3 regions of the Glutamicibacter sp. NPDC090743 genome follow, and region 2 is predicted to be linked to each of the others. Evidence: riboswitches for the same ligand, from Rfam matches in the RefSeq annotation. Region 2 holds a riboswitch; each other region holds the start of a gene.
What was found. Region 2 has a riboswitch for S-adenosylmethionine ahead of ACIQTS_RS12595 (OsmC family protein). Riboswitches for the same ligand answer to the same signal wherever they lie in the genome.
Positions count from the first base shown of each region.

Region 1: linked by a shared signal. The riboswitch ahead of ACIQTS_RS16345 (hypothetical protein) and the one ahead of ACIQTS_RS12595 (OsmC family protein) in region 2 are both predicted to bind S-adenosylmethionine.
Region 3: linked by a shared signal. The riboswitch ahead of ACIQTS_RS14200 (O-acetylhomoserine aminocarboxypropyltransferase/cysteine synthase family protein) and the one ahead of ACIQTS_RS12595 (OsmC family protein) in region 2 are both predicted to bind S-adenosylmethionine.

Region 1 is NZ_JBIVXE010000008.1:43,005-49,846, forward strand. Features, by position in the region: gene ACIQTS_RS16330 (DEAD/DEAH box helicase) at 1-39, opposite strand, end outside; gene ACIQTS_RS16335 (LOG family protein) at 126-1,316, shown strand; gene ACIQTS_RS16340 (VIT1/CCC1 transporter family protein) at 1,380-2,483, opposite strand; gene ACIQTS_RS16345 (hypothetical protein) at 2,539-2,805, opposite strand; SAM riboswitch class IV at 2,822-2,935, opposite strand; gene ACIQTS_RS16350 (DinB family protein) at 3,003-3,590, opposite strand; gene ACIQTS_RS16355 (helix-turn-helix domain-containing protein) at 3,724-4,290, shown strand; gene ACIQTS_RS16360 (hypothetical protein) at 4,427-4,843, shown strand; gene ACIQTS_RS16365 (APC family permease) at 4,950-6,479, shown strand; gene ACIQTS_RS16370 (PucR family transcriptional regulator) at 6,535-6,842, opposite strand, start outside.
Region 2 is NZ_JBIVXE010000005.1:360,206-367,047, reverse strand. Features, by position in the region: gene ACIQTS_RS12615 (L-lactate permease) at 1-1,349, shown strand, start outside; gene ACIQTS_RS12610 (FadR/GntR family transcriptional regulator) at 1,374-2,081, shown strand; gene ACIQTS_RS12605 (SDR family oxidoreductase) at 2,255-3,025, shown strand; gene ACIQTS_RS12600 (L-idonate 5-dehydrogenase) at 3,015-4,070, shown strand; gene ACIQTS_RS12595 (OsmC family protein) at 4,147-4,698, opposite strand; SAM riboswitch class IV at 4,730-4,851, opposite strand; gene ACIQTS_RS12590 (DEAD/DEAH box helicase) at 4,992-6,842, shown strand, end outside.
Region 3 is NZ_JBIVXE010000006.1:251,528-258,369, reverse strand. Features, by position in the region: gene ACIQTS_RS14225 (hypothetical protein) at 1-211, shown strand, start outside; gene ACIQTS_RS14220 (ATP-binding protein) at 181-492, shown strand; gene ACIQTS_RS14215 (hypothetical protein) at 1,052-1,315, shown strand; gene ACIQTS_RS14210 (hypothetical protein) at 1,360-1,587, opposite strand; gene ACIQTS_RS14205 (CoA-binding protein) at 2,175-2,669, opposite strand; gene ACIQTS_RS14200 (O-acetylhomoserine aminocarboxypropyltransferase/cysteine synthase family protein) at 2,669-4,042, opposite strand; SAM riboswitch class I at 4,158-4,252, opposite strand; gene ACIQTS_RS14195 (histidine phosphatase family protein) at 4,364-4,924, shown strand; gene ACIQTS_RS14190 (RNA polymerase sigma factor) at 5,038-5,535, shown strand; gene ACIQTS_RS14185 (methylated-DNA--[protein]-cysteine S-methyltransferase) at 5,532-6,161, shown strand; gene katG (catalase/peroxidase HPI) at 6,260-6,842, opposite strand, start outside.

The sequences.
Region 1 (6,842 bases), on a different contig from region 2:
GTGGCGGGCATCAATGGTTGGTGGAACAGATTCAATCATCCTCTCATCGTTTCACGTTCCGGGCCTTCGCGAAAGTTGAAGGGCCTTTCTGTGAATAATCACTATCTATGACGTAGCGTTGACGCATGTCCCAAGTGTGGCCCTACCTTCCAGCACGCGCAGTGAACATAACGACGCTCGTTGAATTCGACCGTCTCGCAGCCGAAGCGCTGGCTTCCCACCGCGCACGCGGAAAAGGCTGGCGAGTGCACCGTGTTGATCTGCGCGAACGGGATACCGTGCTGGAATCCTTGGATCTTTCCGAAGCGCTATTCATCGATTGCCAGTATTCCGCGCAAGGAGCGCAGATCGTGCAAGCCACTGGCGGGCTGTGCATGAGCTCGGGGGAGGAGCTTCCCTTCGAGACGGTGGCTCGCGGCTTGTATTCGCCGCATGAGTTGTACTCGGGGATCCGGACGCAGACCTACGAGCATGTGCCTGATGCGAAGATCTACGCGTACTCCCAGCAGCATGCAGCGGTGAATTCCGATAGCGATAGCAATGCGCTGGCAAGAACCCTGCATGATCACCACATTGGCCAGGCGCTGGTCTCGGCAGTGTACGAGGGCACGTTCAAGGAAACCCCGATTATCGGGGTGATGGGCGGGCATGCGATGAGCCGGGGCACTGCGCAGTATGCGCAAGCTTTGGAGCTTGGGCGCATGATTACCCGGGCCGGCTACGCGGTCGCCACCGGTGGAGGCCCCGGCGCAATGGAAGCTGCCAATGCCGGTGCGTGGCTGGCCGATTACGGACCAGAAGATGTCGCTACGGCATTGCAGATGCTGGCCGAAGTGCCAGATGCGATCCATCAGCGCACCGGCTGGGCGAGAACTGCGTTGATGGTCAAGGAGCGTTTCCCGAGCCAGCGGCAGTCCCTGGGCGTGCCAACCTGGTTCTACGGCCATGAGCCGCCGAATCTGTTTGCCACCCAGATTGCCAAGTTCTTCACCAATTCCATTCGTGAAGCGATTCTGCTGGAGCAGTCCAACGGCGGGCTGGTAGTTCTGCCCGGGGCCGCTGGCACGGTGCAGGAAATCTTCCAGGATGCCTGCGAAAACTACTACGCTACCGGTGCTCGCGTGGTGCCGATGGTGCTGATCGGCAAGGACTATTGGACGAGGGATCTGCCTGCTTGGCCGCTGCTTCAGGCCCTGGCCAAGGACCGTGTCATGGAACAGAAGATTGCTCTGGTGGAAACCGCCGAAGAAGCGATGGAGTTCATCCAGAGCATGCAAACCCTGCGCCGGCGTACCCGGAGGCCGGAGAACAGCTAGAGCACGGCATGGAAAATGCCGGTACAGACAGTGCCGTACCGGCAGTCGCAACGTAGCGGGCTACTAGCTGATGCTGACGTCGAAGATCAGGCCCAAGCAGTAGGTGATGGCCGCTGCGCCCCAGCCGATGGCTAGCTGGCGCAGGCCGCGCTTGAGTGGCGAGGCACCGGAGAGCAGGCCTACGATCCCGCCGGTGATCATCAGGGCCAATCCCACCAGGACTACCGAGACGATGATCGCGGTCATGCCGGACAGGCCAAGGATATACGGCAGGATCGGCACCACAGCACCGGAAGCAAAGAGGAAGAACGAGGTGGCCGCCGCACCGGTGGCCGAACCCAGCTCCTGGTGCTCCTTCTCGAGTTCTTCGCCGCGACCCTCTGGGTTCAGCGAGAAGTCGGGGTTGCAATCGCAGGTGAACAGGCCCATGCGTTCGGCGGCCCGGTGCTCGGCATCTTCATCGCTCATGCCGCGGGCCTTATAGATTAGCAGCAGCTCGTTGGCGTCCAGATCAAGGTTCGGGGCCGCTGTCAGCGTGACCTGGGTTGGGCGTGAAGCTGTCAGCAGCTCGCGCTGGGAACGCACCGAAACGTATTCGCCAGCTGCCATGGACAGTGCACCGGCCAGCAAGCCGGCAATGCCGGAGAACAGCACGAAGGTCGCTGAAACACCGGTCGCACCGATGCCCATGATCAACGCGAGATTGGAAACCAGCCCGTCGTTGGCGCCGAAGACCGCAGCACGGAAGTTGCCCGAAAGGCGCGCACGGCCTGCTGTAGCAAGCGCGCGAACGACTTCTTCGTGGACCTGTTCGTCGGCCGCCATCTGCGCGGTGGCGTCCTTGTCATCGCGGTAGGGCGAACTGCTCTCGGAGCGCTGGGCCATGGCCAGGACGAAGACCGAACCGAAATGCAATGCCAGGAAACGCAGCATGGTGCGGCGCAGCGACGGGCGGACTTCCTTGACATGTTCGCCGAGCAGGACGCGCCAGTGGGATTCGTGGCGTGCTTCCGCCTCTGCCAGGCCCAGCAGGATTTGCCGTTCCTGCCCGGTTTTCTTTTCCGCGAGGGCCCGGTAGATGGAGCCTTCTGCGACTTCATCAGCGAGATACTTGCGCCATCGCTGGATCTGCGCTTTGGTAGGTTCGGTTGCTGAGTGCTGTGACATCGCGAAGATGACTCTCCTGGAACATGGAGTTTCCCAATGAAACCCGTGGATCGGATCAACTACCCAGTTTAGTCAGGGCTCCTGCACTTGGGAATTTGGCAAGACTAAAAGCAAATCGCTTGCCCGCAGGATCTCCGGCGACTGGCACCACCAGCAGCAATTCAGATGTGGCCGGGTCGAAGGTCGGCCGGCGGGCACAACGAGCAATGAGCTGTTCAAGCCTGAGCGGATCTGCAACGTAGCAGGTGCGCCAGCGGCCTTCGGCCTTGAACTGCACTTGGCCGGTCTGGCGGTCGATGACGGGCAGAATCGGATATGCCATGGGACGTCAACTCTCTTGCGCGCTCTTGCCCGTGCACCTGTTGATGCGCGGACCGCTTCCTCATCCGAACCACCCATGAACTTGGGGTTGGTGCGCGGCCAGTCGGAGCTTGGCGCCGCGTCTCGTGAAGCAACATTTCCGATGGTACCGCCGGTGGCAGGGCGCGGTGAAGTCCGAATGCGTAATATGACTGCGGCTCAGCTGCCCGGGGCAAAGGCATTGGCCAGTTGCTGCAGCTTCTCGCGTTGTTCGGCCCATTGCCCCGCGGTGTAGCCGGGCAGCAGATCCAGTTGCGCGGTCCAGCCAGCACGGCCATCGAGCTGCTCGCGGATAATATCCAGATGCCCTGCATGCCGGGAGGTCTCGGCGAGCGCATGGATGAGCAGGTGATCCAAGGTGGTTTTGCCAGCTGGCCCCCACCACGGTACCTCTACGGGACAGTCCAGGGGCAGGTCGCTGATGGCTTCATCGGCGAAGGCGATGGCTTTCCGATACAGGCCGATCAGCTGTTGCGCATCCATATCTGCTGGCGGGAGGAAATCCGCGTCGGGATCATGCGGCGCAATGAATTCGCGAACGTAGCGGTCATCGGCCCTGCGCTTGAGGCAGGTGCCGAAATATTCGTATTCATTGATCGCCAAATGGTGCAGTACTCCCAGGATATGGGTGCCTGTGGGGGTGAGCGGAGTGCGTGCCAGGTGTTCGGCGAGGCCTTCTGCCTTGTAGATCGCATTCTCGCGCGCGTCGTTCAGGTACCCGCAGAGCTTGTCCTTGGTGCTGTCCATGGACAGAGTCTAGTGAGCGCTGCAGCCTCGCGGTAGAGGGCGCGGTGTGTTTACCATTGGTAAACTTGCCCCGCAGGCCTTGAAGCCAAAGTGGTTGCGGTTGTTGCTGCAGAAAACGTCGAGGAGCCAAACGATGAAAACCTTGCCAGTTGAACCAACCGGTGCTGCGATCAATATCGGTGCGAGGCTGCGCGGGGTGCGCCAGACCCAGCGTATGACCATTGACCAGGTCGCCGAGCTATCCGGACTGACCAAGGGTTTCCTCTCGCGTGTGGAGCGCGACCTGACCAGCCCTTCGGTTTCCACTCTTTTGCGGTTGTGCGAAGTGCTGGGCATGGAGGTCGGTACCCTCTTCGAGGTTCCTGAAACGAAACTGGTCCGACTGGAGCAGGCGCCCCGTGTTTCCCTGGGCGGTGACGGCATCACGGAGCAGCTGGTCACGCCGCGCAGCGAGAAGCGGGTGCAGATGATTCGCGCCGAGATTGCGCCCAAGGGCACCGGTGAAGCGGAACTGTATTCGGTGGATTGCGAGCTGGAAGTGCTGCACGTGATCGCTGGAAAATTCATCCTGGTATTGCCTGATCAGCGCGTAGAACTCGAAGCAGGCGATACGATCACCTTCCCCGGGCGTGAACCGCATAGCTGGGAAAACGATTCTGATGAGGTCGCTGTGGTTACCTGGACGCTGATCCTCTCATGACGCCAAGCCACGGCACTTGCTGCCATGGCACGGCATGCGCAGTGCGGCTGCGCGTTCGTCTGCGGGGAGATGAACCGCGTATTCTAGGAACGATGCGTTGTTCCGGGCGCTCGGGACAATCAGTGATGGGAGAGGCGTGAGGACAGGCGAACCAACCGCTGCGCAAGATCAACTGCGCAGTATCAGCTGGTGGGCTTCGATACTTTTCGGCGTTCTTATTGGCACCACCTTGACCTGGATCCGCACCCAACGCAATTTCTTCTTCATTGGCGCCGCGATTCTGGCCGTCGTCATTGTCACCATTGGCGTGCGGACGATTCGCCGACGGGCACGCTTCCCGGTGATGGCGCAGGCACGCACCTCGTGGGCGTATGTGCTGTGGACCGGTGTCCTGCTGGTCCTGGCCGGACCGATCCAGCTGGTGTACGTAGCTGATGACCTTTCCGAACTGACGATCAAATCGCTGGTCATGTCCGCAGGCTTCTGCCTGGGCATTCACGAGGTCGACCGCGCGCTGGTGAAAGCCAGCAAGAAGCGCTCCGGCAAGGCCTAGCCTCCTGATTTGGGCAAAATAGCCTGAAATGTAGTCAAAACATCCAATACCCTTTGGCGCGATTTTGCATAGTGTGATCCTGATCAACTTTCCAGAAGGGGTTGCCATGTCAGGAAAAACCGCGAAGAACCACACCGCAGAACCAGGCCTCAAGAAGGTCCTCGGCCGCTGGGATGCCTTGGCCATAGGCGTTGGCGCGATGATCGGTTTTGGCTGGGTCGTGCTCACCGGCGACTGGATTACCACCGCCGGTCCGCTGGGAGCCACGCTGGCCATGCTGGTTGGCGGTGGCATCATGGCGGTAGTCGGCCTGACCTATGCCGAACTCGTTGCGGCCATGCCGAAAGCAGGCGGTGAGCACAACTACTTGCTGCGCGCCATGGGCGCCCGCTGGTCTTTTGCCGGTTCGTGGGCCATCGTCGGCGGCTACATTGCGATCGTGGCCTTTGAAGCAGTGGCACTGCCCAAATCCGTGCTCTATCTCTTCCCGGAGCTTTCGCAGATCAGATTATGGGAGATCGCTGGCTCAGAGGTCTACTTGACTTGGGCGCTGGTCGGTGTCGCCGGTGCGATAGCGATCACCTGGATTAACATCCGGGGCATCAAGACCGCCGGTGTAGTGCAGACCTTCGTGGTGCTCTTCCTCTTCGTCATCGGCGCAATGCTGCTTGCTGGCGCATTCACCGGAGGCGAGAGCAGGAATATGGAACCATTCTTCGAAAACGGGGTGGCCGGCTTCTTCGGCGTGATGATCGTGGTGCCGTTCATGTTCGTCGGCTTCGACGTGATCCCGCAGTCCGCCGAGGAATGCGACATCGCCCCGCGAAAAATTGGCAAGTACGTGGTGATTTCGGTGCTGATCGCCACCGCCTGGTATGTGGGGATCATCCTGGCCACCGCCTCGGGAATGGGCGCTTCGGCGCTCGCCGGATCCGAACTTGCCACTGCCGACGCGATGGGGGCACTGTTCAATTCCGAAATCATGTCAAAGGTGCTGATCGCCGGCGGCATTGCCGGCATCCTCACCTCGTGGAATTCGTTGCTGATGGGTGCTTCGCGGCTGATGTACGCGATGGCCAGTTCCGGGATGCTGCCACGCTGGTTTGCCTACCTGCATCCGAAGCACCGCACACCGAGCCATGCACTGCTGTTCATTGGCGGCCTCTCCATTCTGGCTCCATTCTTCGGCACCGCCATGCTCGGATGGTTGGTGGATTCCGGTTCGCCGTCGATCGTGATCGCCTACCTGCTGGTGGGCGTGGCGTTCTTGATTCTGCGCCAGCGCGAACCGCAGATGCAACGCCCGCTGCGCGTGGGCGGTGCGGGAAACGGCGGCAAGGTCATCGGCGTACTGTCGGTGGTCTTCTGCGCCGGCCTGATTTCGCTGTATCTTCCGGGAATGCCGGCGGCCATCGGGTGGCAGCCGTGGCTGCTCTTCGCCGCTTGGTGGATCCTGGGCATGGCCTTCTTGCTGCGGGTGCCACGCGGGATTGCGCCGGGCGAATTCGCGGAAGAGGAATTGCTGCAGAAGCTGAGCATCCGCCAGCAAGCCAAGCTCGGTGCCACCGGCCCGGACGCCACAGCAACGCGACGCGCCAGTGCGCCGCACGATAGCCGGACTCGGCTCAAGGGCTGACGGCTGTACCTAGGGCACGCCGCGGGATCTGGCTATTGCAGAGACTGCGGCGTGCCTATTTCTGTGCCCGGCGCAGGGCCAGCCAGAGCGAGGCGGCGGCATCCGGATCATCGAGATTGGCGCCAAGCAATTCCTGGGCCACGGTGATGCGGTGGCGCAAGGAATTTCGGTGGATGCCCAATTCGCGGGAGGCTTCTTCCCAATGGCCGCGATGGCGCAGGTAGGAGGTGACCGCGGAGAGCAGATCGGCGCGCGCGTACGCTGCGAGGGCCTTGACCCAGGTCTCTGCGCTGGCATCGAAGCCCGGGGCGCCGCAGGCCATGGTCCCGAACGGGACAGCGTCCAGCGTTTGGCGCAGGGCAG
Region 2 (6,842 bases):
GCGGCGGCGATGTGCGCATCCAGGCCGTGCTGATTGCTTTCTGCTTCGGCGGCCTGCTTGAAGCGCTGGCCGGCTTCGGCGCACCGGTGGCGATTACCGCCACCATGCTGCTGGCATTGGGCCTGTCGCCCCTGCGCGCAGCCTGCGCGGTGCTGATTGCCAACACCGCCCCGGTGGCCTTCGGCGCCGTGGCGATCCCGATCACCACCGCCGGTGCCCTGACCGGCATCCCGGCTGCCGACATCGGCGCCATCGTTGGACACCAGTCCCCGCTGCTGGCGCTGTTCGTCCCATCGATCCTGGTGCTGATCCTCGACGGCTGGCGCGGCATGCGCCAAACCCTGCCGGCAACGCTGACCATCGGCATTTCCTTCGGTGTCGCCCAGTGGCTGTGCTCGACCTACTTCTCCTATGAGCTGACCGATATCGTTGCTGCGCTGGTTGGCTTGGCCGCCGCAGTGATCCTGCTGCGCTTCTGGACTCCAAAGGGTGCCGACGAGGCACGCCAGCGCGTGCTGACTGCTGAAGCCGCGGCAATTCCATACGAAGCCAACGCCAAGCTGCACCCGGTCAACACCTGGATGGCCTTGTTCCCGTACCTGCTGGTTATCGTCATCTTCGGCGTGGCCAAGCTGTGGAAGCTGGGCGTGGACATTCCTGCATGGCTGGCAACCACGGACATCAAGTTCGGCTGGCCAGGACTGGACGGCAAGATCCTGAATGCTGATGGCGAAGCGGTATCTTCGACCGTCTACAACTTCCAGTGGCTTTCCTCCCCGGGCACCTTGCTGCTGATCACCGGCCTGATCGTGGCCCTGGTCTACGCGAAGAACGACGGCAACGGCAAGTACAAGATGACCTTCGCCGAGGGTGCTGCCGAAATCGGCAAGACCGTCTACAACATGCGCTACGCCGCGCTGACCATCCTCTCGGTCCTGGGCCTGGCTTACGTGATGAACCTTTCGGGCCAGACCATTACCATTGGCACCTGGCTGGCAGGCACCGGCGCATTCTTCGCCTTCCTGTCGCCAATCCTGGGCTGGATCGGCACCGCGGTGACCGGCTCGGATACCTCGGCCAACGCGCTGTTCGCCAAGCTGCAGCAGACCGCTGGCATCAATGCCGGCATCGATCCGAACCTGCTGGTTGCCGCCAACACCTCCGGCGGCGTGGTCGGCAAGCTGATCTCCCCGCAGAACCTGGCCATCGCCGCTACCTCGGTGAAGATGGAAGGCCAGGAGTCGGTGATCCTCAAGAAGGTTGCCGGTTGGTCCGTAGGCATGCTGCTGGTGCTGTGCTGCTTGGTTTACCTGCAGTCCACCCCGGTTCTGTCCTGGATGCTGCCTTAGCCGTGAACGGCTAAAATAGATCCGATGCCAGTAAACCCAGCTCCGCGTGCGTACCAGATTGTTCTCCAAGCAATTGAAGAGGATCTGCGCAAGGAGAAGCTCTCCGTTGGAGACCAGCTTCCCGGCGAGCGTGCGCTCGCGGAGCAGCATGGGATCTCGCGGGCCTCGGTCCGCGATGCCATCCGCATCCTTGATGTGATGGGCATTATCAAGACTTCCACCGGCTCCGGGCCCAACTCCGGAGCGGTGATCATCTCCAACCCCTCGGCAGGCATTTCGCAGGCATTGCGCCTGCACTTGGCGGCCAAGGGGATCAACGTCCGCGAGATCGTCGAATCTCGCATCCTGCTGGAAACCTGGGCAGCGCAAATGACGCCGCGCGATCCGATCCATGCCCAGCAGGTCATTGACCGCACCGCGGTGCTGATCATGCGCATGGACGACGCGCAGCTCTCGCGCGAGGCCTTCCACCGCATTGATGCCGAGTTCCATGTGCTCCTGGCCTCCATGGCCGGCAACGCGGTAGTGGAATCGATGATGGAATCGCTGCGCAACTCGATCAGCGACTATGTCTCCGAATCGGTGCCCAGCGACGAGGCCTGGCAGCCGGTGGTGCGCGTCCTGCGCCGCCAGCACAAGGCCATCCACCACGCATTCGCGACGAACCAGCGCGAACGGGCGGCCCAGCTGCTCGAAGAGCACATCAACTGGTTCTACTCGCAGACCCGCTAGATCCGGCAGGATAGTTTTCAAATAAATAAGTCGGACTTTATGGCCCCTCGCACCTCTTATATCTGATATGTTTTTGGGGAAGCGACGGGGCTGATTTTTCGGATTTAACAGCTGGTTCATACCGCTGATGGGTTCCCGTCGATGTACCATCGACACTTCATGCGAGGGAATTCATGAGCCAACTTTTTGACCTGTCCGGACGCCTGGCCCTGGTCACCGGATCCTCCCGCGGCATTGGCCGCGAACTTGCCAGTGCCTTGGCGGATGCCGGTGCCACCATCATCCTTCACGGCCGAGATGCGCAACGCCTGGCCGAAACTGCCGCCGAATTCGGTACCCGCCATGGCACCGAAAGAATCCATAGCGCCTGCTTCGATGTCACCGATGATGCCGCCGTGCGCGAGAACATCGCAGCCATTGAAAAGAACATCGGCCCCATCCGCATTTTGGTGAATAACGCGGGTATCCAGCACCGCGTGCCCATGCTTGAATTGGAAGTATCTGACTGGCAGCGCGTGATCGACACGAACCTCACCAGCGCATTCCTGGTAGGCCGAGAAGTCGCACGCTCCATGGTGCAGCGTGGCGAAGGCAAGATCATCAACATCTGCTCGGTGCAAACCGACCTGGCCCGCCCCACCATCTCCGCCTACACCGCGGCCAAGGGCGGCCTGCGCAATCTCACCCGCGCCATGACCGCCGAATGGGCTGGTTCGGGACTGCAAATCAACGGCATCGCACCGGGCTACATCCACACCGAGATGACGCAGAATCTGGTGGATGACGAGAAATTCAATTCCTGGATTCTGGGCCGCACCCCGGCTGCCCGTTGGGGAACTGTCGAGGATCTGGCCGGACCAGCAGTCTGGTTGGCCTCGGATGGATCGAACTACGTGAACGGGCAGACCATTTTCATCGACGGAGGCATGAGCGTTGTCGTCTAATTCCCTCGCCACCAGCACGTTGGCCGTCGTGGCCCATGCAGCCGGTGATTTGCGTATTGAACAAATCGAGCTGGCAGCGTCGCGAGCAGATGAAGCACGCGTTGCCATCGCTTACGGCGGTATTTGCGGATCAGACTTGCATTACTGGAGCCACGGCGCCGCCGGGGAATCGATCCTCAAGGCTCCAATGGTTCTCGGGCATGAAATCGTCGGGACCGTCATGCAGGCCGCCGCTGACGGCAGCGGGCCGGCAGCCGGAACCAAAGTCGCCGTGCACCCGGCAACACCAGGCGAGACCGGGGAACCCTACCCGGCCGACCGCCCGAATCTTTCCCCGGGGTGCACCTATCTGGGCTCGGCCGCCCGCTACCCGCACACCGAGGGCGCATTCGCCCGCGAAGTGAACCTGCCATCACGCATGCTGCGTGAGCTGCCTGCTGGCTTAGCACTGCGTGATGCGGCACTGGCAGAACCGGCTGCGGTTGCTTGGCATGCGGTGTCGCGCGCCGGTGAAGTCGCCGGCAAGAAGATGCTGGTTATTGGTGCTGGGCCGATCGGAGCTCTCGCTGTAGCAGTGCTCAAGCGTGCCGGAGCCAAGGAAATCATCGCAGTGGACATGCACGAGAAGCCGTTGGAAATCGCCGGGAAACTCGGTGCCACTTCAACTTTGCGCGCCGGTGACCAGGAAGCTCTTGCCCAGGTGGGCGCGGACGTGGTGATCGAGGCCAGCGGCAACTTCCGCGGGTTGGCCTCCGCCGTGCGCGGTGCCGTGCGCGGCGGTCGAGTGGTCATGGTCGGGTTGCTGCCCTCTGGAGAACAGCCGGCGCTCATTTCGCTGGCTATTACCCGCGAGCTGGAACTGGTTGGTTCCTTCCGCTTCAACGACGAAATCGACCAGGTGCTTGCTGCCCTGGCCGACGGGTCGCTGCAGGTTTCCGAGGCGGTTACCCACGAGTTCGCGGTCGCCGATTCGCTTGAAGCTTTTGAAACGGCGAAGGATTCGGCTCGCTCCGGTAAAGTCCTGCTGAACTTCCTGGGGCAGTAGTTGGCTTCAGCTAGAAGTGCACCGCGGCGGCCCCTGAAGTCAGGGGCCGCCGCGGTGCTCTTTGCTTCAGCGAACTCTAGTTGGACTCTGCGATGCTTACCGCGGTTGTCACGGGCACCGGATTGGCGAAGAGGTCCAGCACCGGGCAGTGGGCATCCACTGCGCGGCGCAGTTCTTCATAGCGTTCAGCTGATTCCGGTCCGGCAATCCGGATGTCCAGATCCACCGACGAGAAGCCGGGGCGGATGGTCTGGTCGATGCCAAAGAGTCCGCGGACATCGAGGTGGCCATTGGCCTGGATCTTCACGTCGTCCACCTGGATGCCGAGGTTCTGCGCGTACAAGCGGTAGACCACAACCTGGCAGGAGATGAGCGCTCCGAGCGCGTATTCCACGGGGCTTGCGGCCAGGTCGCTGCCACCCAGGGCAGCTGGCTCGTCGACCTGGAAGGTGTGCTTGCCCGAGACAATGTTGCTGGCTACTGAATCGAAGCCTTCGCCCTCCACAGTGAAAGTCAATTGGGCACTTTGCGGGGCAGCCGAAATTCGTTCGCCCCAGCCCTTGCCTGCTTCCTGCAGGCGCTGTGCGCGGTCTTCGGATACGGTTGGGGCAGATGCTGCATTAGTCATGGGGAATTGATCCCCTTTCTGGCGCAAGGGGCGCCATCGCTTACGCATCTTGGCTGTCAAGATGCGTCGAATCTTCACCTGGGGCACCCCGCACAATGACGCAGGAGGGTTGCCGTCCACTCAGCCAGGGCTCAAAGAGTGGAACTCGTGATTCAGTGATTAATTTCTATCGGTTACAGGGCCCGCGGGTAAAGGGCAGAAGTAACTTTTCGTCACCGGGCATCTTGCTTTCCGGCTCGCTAAGATGGAATCTAGCTCTCGGGCGCCCACTGCACGAACAATGAACGGCGAGTATGGAATTCCAGCTGACACTTTCTGCGGCCCAGACCTTGGTGACCGAATCCGAATACAACCTGGGCCAGTTCCTGTGTGATTCCGGAAAAGTGCAGATCGCCAACCGGGTAATGCAACCGGGATCTACCCGCATCTCCGGTGTGGTGCTGCGCGAATCGGTGATGGCCCAATTGGAAATCACCGAGGGCAATATCAGCTTCACCAGCTTCTGCGGGAAGCATCCGGGGGTTCAGTCCTGTGAAGATGTCGCCGCCTTGCTCATCGAGGTCACCACCGAAGAAGACCAGGGCTTCTTCGTCTCCGACTCCGGGGTGGATCCCCACGCATGGAAACGCAATAGCAAGCCGCAGTGGGAACGTACCCTTGACCGTCTGCTTCCAGTCATTTCCGATGAGCCGCTGGCTGTCGAAGAACCGCTGGGATTGATCCTGAAAGTGGTCAGCGAACCCCGTTATGGCGGCGAGGACGCGCTGACCTTGCAGGCACGCCCGGCCCGCCAGGGAACCAAGAGCCCCTGGATCCAAACCGGGATCAGCTGGCGCAATGTTGCTTTTGATGCGCGGTTCTCCAAGAAGCAGCGTCGTGCGGTCGTTGAACTGGACCGGTTGCGTGAACACGTTGAACAAGATACTTATCGCCATTCGTGGGATCCCAAGGAGTGGATCTCCTTGATGGATCTTCCAGGCCAGGACCTGCTGGATGCGTTCGAAGCCCTGCGTGAAGCTGGAGTGCAGATCGTCAACGGTGGTTCTACGGCCAAGGCCCCGGTGGAGTTCAGCGAGCAACCAGCCATGGCACACGTGGATGTGCGTCGCGGTGAACATGGCCTGAGCATGGAAGGGAAGCTGCGCGGGCCGAGCGAAGAGCACGTCTACCTCTTGCCCATAGGCACGCCGCCGACCTTGTTGACTTACGCGTCCAGCCCCTTGCCGAAGGCCAGGGAAATCGGTTTGGCCCGGTTCGCTGAACCGGTCACGAAGGAACTGGCCACATTTATTGAATCCGGTGCGCAATCCATCCCGCAGGAAGGCGTTGAGCTTTTCGAGCGCCAGCACCTGGATCGATTGCGCCTGATGGCACCGTTGAAGAGCGAGGATGACAGCTACAGCATCCCTGTTCCAGCACGCCCCAGCCTCAAGCTGTCCCTGGAGAGCATCCGAACTCCGCTGACCGTGAGCTATTCCTGGGAGTACGGCTCCGCGGGCCCCCGCCAGTATGCCGTGGAAAAGGAAATTGCTGCTTCGGTGCAGGACAAGCTCGGCGCGCAGGCTTCCTTGGGGCAACTGACCTCTTCAGGAATCTTCCCGCCGAAGGAATTCAGCACCTCCGAATCCATCGATTTCTTGGTCTACGCATTGCCGCTCTTGGCAGAGCATCCTGATGTGGTCGTTGAAGAGCAGAACAGGCTGCCGAAGTACCGGATCAGCCACGCGCCGGCCGCTGTCAGTGTCGAAGCCGGCGAAAGCACGGGGGACTGGTTCGACTTGTCTGTGGAAGTGCTCCTGGACGAGACCAAGGTCCCGTTCCCACTGCTGCTGGAGGCCTTGACCAAGCAAGATGAGTATCTCGTCCTCGATGACCTTACGGTGATCCCGATTGATGGTGCAGATTTCACGCAGCTGCGCCAGCTGATATCAGAGGCCGGGGAGCTGGGCACGGTGCAGGGCGATACGATCCGCATCCATAAGTTGAGCATCGACTGGTGGCAAGAACTGGTGGATCTGGGCATTATCGAAGCCCAGCACAACCAGTGGCTGCAGACCATGAAGGCGCTGCAAAGCGGTGAAGAAATGCAGCCGGTCCAGCTAGCGGAAACGTTCAACGCTGAACTGCGCCCGTATCAGGGCCAC
Region 3 (6,842 bases), on a different contig from region 2:
CGAAACAGTCATGAACACACAGCTAGCTGCGCTGAAGACCGACATGGATTCGGTAGAAGTCACCTCATCCAACTTCACGATGGTCGAGTTCGAGCGCGGCGGTCCAGCACACTTCTACCATGTGTATGCTGATCAGCCTGATAAGTCCGTGGACCTTACGCTCATGGACGTTGGCAAAGGATCGCGAATAGTATTTGGCGAAAACTACTGAGTCACTACCGTATTATCAAGCCCCGCGATAAGGACGTAGACCCTGAATCTCATTCAGGGTCTACGTCCTTTCAGCTGATTGCTCATCGATATGAGCAGGGGTCGGTGCTGGCGACCTCGAATATGCCTTTTGGCCGGTGGGGTGAGGTTTTCGGTGATGATGTTGTTGCTTCGGCGATGATTGATCGTTTGGTTCATCATGCGGAGGTGTTGTCTTTGGCTGGGGATTCATATCGGGTGAAGAACCGTCAGGATCTGCTGCGCAACGCTGAGCAGGTATAGAACAAATTGGGTGTGGAGGGGTCAATTTTCGATTGGCGGTAGGGGGTCAATTTTCAGTTAGCGTTGATAAACTTTGGCTACAAATCCCGCTGTGGGTTCTGAACATGCGAGCATTCCCCGTTCAGGATGGTCGTGGACGTTAGACACAGGCTAGGTATGCCATGAGGTTCTCGTCCCGTTGAACACCCTGGGTCCTCGCAAGCTCGTCTCCAAGGTGTGTCGGGCGTCCGCTGGCGTGTCCGGTTGGTGGCCCGGACTTCGTCAGGTCTTTTCCTGTTTTTGCTGCTGTCCTTCGGAGTGTACGGGCCACCTCCAAACCCACAAGCCACTCGCTGCGCTTCGGGCGTGCTCCACCAGAAATTCTTGGTCCGCGCTCCTTCGTCGCTTCTTTCGGCCCAAGATTTTCGTGGATTGCGCACGCCTGACGGGTTGATGGGTTTCCGGCTGGCCCCGCTACATTTCTTTTCGCCAGCAGGCAGAAAAACAACCGGGGGAGGGCTTCGACGGGAGGCTGGCAATCTGCCCCTCTTTCCGTGAAGCGAAAGGATGCAAAAAACCTATGCAGACCACGACCAAAGACAGCCGCGAAACCGTTACCGTCCCGGCAACTGTCGAGCGCGATATGTACGGCGAAGTGTATGACTGGATGGAATCGCTGGCCGGTACCGGGTGGTACGAAGTTCCAGGGTGGGGACGCGACGGATGGGACCTGAGATCCTGGCCTTACATCATCTTCGCCGCGACGAAGACGACCGATGAAACCGGGAAGCTGTGCGGATACACCACCTACGTGGAAGGCGACGTAACTGGTCAAAAGAACTAGGCCGTCCGGCAGAACGCTCCGATTATGGACAAGGGAAGCAACAGCTAGGAAGCCTTTTTGGTTTCCTTGGTAGCAAACCAGCCGGGCAAGCTAATCAGCAGCCCCACGACACCAACAATCGCCACCACCCAAAGAGCCGGGGCAGGCCATGAGTCCAGGTTGTTCTCATCCATGATGACCCCCGTAGAATACAGGGCAATCCCGCTGCATACCAAGGCAGTCAAGCTCATCCCGAGGGCCACGGACCATAGGGTTCTTCGATTTGCATCCACTGTCTGCTCCTTCGTATCTCCAGTCAACTGGCGCACCTCCAAGGAGGCTTCTGCTTCCGGAGAATTCTGAATAGTGCGTCAACCCAGAGTACTGTCTCCGATGCCTCTTAGCTGGGTGCCGCAGATGGAATCCTCGCCCAGAGAAATTTCAACTCCGTGCAGCATCGAGGGTGCGGCACCATGCTATTGCGAGATGCTGGAATGTTCTCGGGCCAAGGGAATTGAGTTTTCATATAGCAGTGCGGGCGGGATTTTTCTTGTTTCGTTCGTGCTCGTAGCGAATCGAACTCGATTCTCCCTGCCTGTTTTAGGGTTTGGGTCGTTTGGCCTTGTCTTGCAGTGCTGTGGTTTGCAGATTTTTCGATCTGTGATTGAATGCGTCGAGCACTTCGGGGCCACACCCACGGCATGCCGTGGGCCAATTGCATCGACCATGGTTCGGCAGAGGTCTTGTTCTTCCTTCGGAATGCTCCGTGCAAAAGTTCAGCGTCGTTGACCAAACCGGCCATTTCCGGGGAATTGCCGCAGAAAAATGGGTGCATGCAACGCAATGTTGCATGCACCCATTTCCTGGAATCTTGGACTCCCTAGGCAAGTACCTGGCGCTTGGAGGAAATGACGCCGGTATTGAATCCAGCCAGGCGCAGGCCGCCGTGGAAGCGGGCGTGCTCGATCTTCACGCAGCGGTCCATGACCACATTCATGCCCGCGGCCTCGGCGCGCCGGGCCACTTCCTCGTGCCAGGATCCCAGCTGCAGCCACAGGGTCTTCGCGCCTACGGCCAGGGCCTCGTCCAACACGGTAGGCAGGTCATCGTGCTTGCGGAAAACCTCCACCAGATCCGGGGTCTCCGGCAGATCGGCCAGCGACTTGTACACCGGCTGGCCCAGGATCTCATCGAGTACCGGGTTGATGAAATACACCTTGTACTTGGAGGAGGAGAGCAGGTAGGTAGCCACAAAATAGCTGGCGCGCGATGGCTTGTTCGAGGCGCCGACAATGGCGATGGACTTGGTGTCACGCAGGATCTCCAGGCGCTGTGCGGCTCCCGGGCCTTCCCAAGCGGTATCAACGGCAGTCATTAGATTGCTCCCTTCGAAGCGGTTGGCAATGCGCAGGCGGAACCGTCGTAGGCCGGTGCCTCGAACCCTGCGGCGGAACCGGCAATCGCTTCCTGCGAAGCGGCCAGCGCCTGGTCCAGATCCCAGAGGATGTCCTCGACATCTTCCAGTCCTACCGACAGGCGGATCAAATCTTCTGGCACGCCAGCGGAGACCAGCTGCTCGGCGCTCAGCTGCTGGTGGGTGGTGGAGGCCGGGTGCAGCACCAGGGTGCGGGCATCGCCGATGTTGGCCAGGTGGCTGGCCAACTGCAGGGCTTCGATGAACTTCGAGCCGGCTTCGCGCCCGCCCTTCACCCCGAAGCTGAAGACCGAGCCGACGCCCATGGGCAGTAGCTCCTTGGCCTGCGCGTGCTGCGGGTGGGATTCCAGGCCGGCATAGTTCACGTAGGTCACGCGCTCATCGGCCTGCAACCAGGCAGCGACCTGCTTCGCGTTGGACAGGTGGTTGTCCATGCGCTGCGGCAAGGTCTCCAGGCCCTGCAGCAGCTGGAATGCGGACTGGGCCGGCAGAGCCGGTCCGAAGTCGCGCAGCTGCTCGCTGCGCAGCTTGGTCAGGAAGCCGTACTCGCCGAAGTTGTCCCACCAGGAGACGTTGCCGTAGCTGGCAACCGGTTCGGTCATGGTGGGGAACTTGCCATTGCCCCAGTTGAACTTGCCCGACTCGATGACCACGCCGCCCAGGGTGGTGCCGTGCCCGCCGATGAACTTGGTGGCCGAGTGGATCACGATATCCGCGCCGTGCTCGATAGGGCGCAGGATGTACGGGGGAGTGAGCGTCGAATCGACTACCAGCGGGAGATTGTGGCGGTGCGCCACCTCGGCCAGGCCCTTCAGGTCAGCGATGTCGCCGGACGGGTTGGCCACCACCTCGGTGTAGACGGCCTTGGTGTTTTCCTGGATCGCCGCTTCGAAGTCGGCGGGATCATTGGAGTCGATGAAAGTGGTGTTGATGCCGAAGCGGCGCAGCGAGACATCGAGCTGGGTGATGGTGCCGCCATAGAGCTTCGAGGAAGCCACAATGTGGTCGCCTGCCTGGGCCAAGGCCGCGAAGGTGACGAATTCCGCGGCCATGCCCGAGCCGGTGGCTACCGCTCCGATGCCGCCTTCCAGCGAAGCCATGCGCTCTTCGAAAGCCGCTACGGTCGGGTTGCCGATACGCGAGTAGATGTTGCCGTACTTCTGCAAGGCAAAGAGGTTGGCCGCATCGTCAGCGTCCTTGAAGACGAACGAAGTGGTCTGGTAAATCGGCACTGCGCGTGAGCCATGCTCGGCATCGGGGGTGCCTCCGGCATGCAATGCGCGGGTGCGGAATCCAAACTTGTGATCTGCCATGGTGGCTTACGACTCCTTGTCGATTGGGGTTTCGCGGGCACCGCAGGGCGGGCCGCGATCGAGGCAGGAATCCCGGAATCAATGTCGCTTCCTGCTGTGGTCCAACGGGTAGGCGGCTGCATCGTTTCTGGCGGTAGCACCGTAACCACCGGATGTGGCAGGTTGCTGCGGCGTCATCGAACCAGATCTCTCAGCCGCTCGGGATGGTGTAATAATCTTCGCAACATGACCGTTCGTGACCCAACTATGAGTCGTAACGTTGCGTATTGGAGCTGTTATCGGAGATTCTTCGATACCTATTACCCCGGTTAGGCTGGAGTCATGGATACTTCGCTGGCACTGGTGCGACACGGGCAGACCGATTGGAACCTTGCAGGGCGCCTGCAGGGGCGTACCGATATCCCGTTGAACGATACCGGGCGCGAACAAGCTCGCGAGGTCGGGCGCCAGCTCATCGGCCAGAACTGGTCGCTGGTACTTGCTTCGCCCTTGGAACGTGCCCGGGAAACTGCCGCGCTGATTGCCCAGCAGATCGAGGCCGAGACGGGGAACGCTGTTCCGGAACTCATTGAACGCGGCTTCGGCCCGCTGGAAGGCCGGATCATGGCCGAGGTCAGCGAAGCGGAATCGGCTGCTGCCAAGGACCTGCGTGAGCCGCGTGCCCAGATCTTGAGCCGTGCGGTGCCAGCGCTGCTGGAGTTGGCCAGCAGGCATGCCGGGCGCAAGGTCATGATTGTCAGCCATGGGGCCACCATGCGCACCATCCGTGACGCATTGGCCGGAACCACGGATCCCCAAGGCGTGGAAAATGGCGAAATGCTCCACTTGGACTTGATCCGCCTTGAGCAGATCGCCAGCGAATTGGATCTGATGGCTTTCTAGGAATCCATGGGGTCTCTGCGTGAAGGAAATTTTTTTCATTCACGCCTCACAAAATGGTCTCCTCGTACGTTTACATGGTGAGAAGCCATGAAGGCGCAAATGCCAGGAGATCCATGCAAGCACCGTTCGAGCGGATAGTCCAGGACTATGGACTGAACGTCCTGCGCGTTTGCCGTGCCCTGCTTGATGAGCATCGCGCGCAAGACGCCTGGTCCGAAACGTTCCTTGCCGCGCTCAAGGCGTACCCGCAATTGCCTGAAGACGCCAATGTCCTGGCATGGCTAGTGCGTATTGCCCGGAACAAAGCCATTGACGAGTTGCGCAGGAACAAGCCGGAAATCCTCATCGGCCAAGACGTGGACAGCCTGGCCCCATCGGCCCAACGGCCGGATCTGCAGTTGGAGAACCTGCAGCTGTGGCATGAGGTGAACCAGCTTCCTGGCAAGCAGCGGCAGGTGGTGGCCTACCGCTATCTGGGCGGAATGAGCTACGCGCAAATTGCCGGAATCCTTTCCGGCACCGAAGCTGCCGCCCGGCGTTCGGGCGCCGATGGGATCAAGAATCTGCGGGCCCGGATGGATGACCAAGAACTATGGAGGGAGCAGCCATGAACGGAATAAATTATCGGCAGCAGGCTACGGCCGCTGAAGCGCAAATCCTCGACTCGCTGCAGGGCCGGCTCGTTGAGCGGGCCCGTGCACGGGAACTTGTTGATGTTGCCTATCGCGTGGTCGATAGCCCCGTGGGGGCCTTGCTGCTGGCCAGCACCGATGCCGGGCTGGTCCGGGTCGCTTTTGAATCCGAAGGCCATGACCGGATTCTGGAGGTGCTCTCGGAAAGGCTCAGCCCGCGGATCCTGCGCGACAATTCGAGCCTGGATGATGCCGCCCGGCAACTGGAGGAGTATTTCGCGGGCCAGCGGCATGGCTTCGATCTTCCGGTGGACTTGCAGCTCTCCACCGAGTTCCGCCGCCAGGTGCAGCTGGAACTGGGTCATATCGATTACGGGCATACCCTGAGCTACGCCCAGCTGGCGCAGCAGATCGGCAAGCCGAAGGCGGTGCGGGCCGTCGGTTCAGCCTGCGCCACCAACCCGATTCCCATCGTGCTGCCCTGCCATCGGGTGCTGCGCACCGATGGTTCATTGGGCGGCTACCTGGGAGGCTTGGAAGCCAAGTCCGAGCTGCTGAAGCTGGAGAACCCGGACTTCGCCAGCGGCGCCGCGACGCTGTTCTGACGGGCAGCTCCCGCATGAAACAAGTGCTGGGCTGCTGCCTCCCTTGCGGGAAGCAGCAGCCCAGCACTAATTGCTACGGGCTCGCGGCCCAGCAGCTGCTACTTGCTGCGCAGTTCGAAGCGATCTGCGTCCATGAGCTTGGCCCAAGCGGAGGCGAAGTCATTGACGAACTTCTCCTTGGCATCATCCGAAGCGTAAACCTCGGCCAGTGCACGCAGCTCGGAGTTGGCACCGAACACCAGATCCACGCGGCTGCCGGTCCAGCGGCCATCGGTGGTGGTGTAGGTCTGCTCGTCAGCGGATGGGGTCCATTCCAACCCCAGCTCCAGCAGGTTCGCGAAGAAGTCGTTGGTCAACGCGCCTGGGGTGTCGGTGAAGACGCCCAAGTTGGAGCCGTCCCAGTTATTGCCGATGACGCGCAGTCCACCGAGCAGTACGGTCGCTTCCGGTGCCGAGAGGCCCAGCAGATTCGCGCGGTCGATCAGCAAGTACTCGCTAGGCAGCTTGACGAAGCCCGAGTCGTAGTTGCGGAATCCGTCGGAAACTGGTTCCAGCCATGCGAACTGGTCAACGTCGGTTTGCTCCTGGGTTGCGTCTACGCGGCCCGGGGTGAATGGAACCTCGACCTGCTGGCCAGCTGCCAGGGCTGCCTGCTCGACTCCGACGTTGCCGGCTAGGACA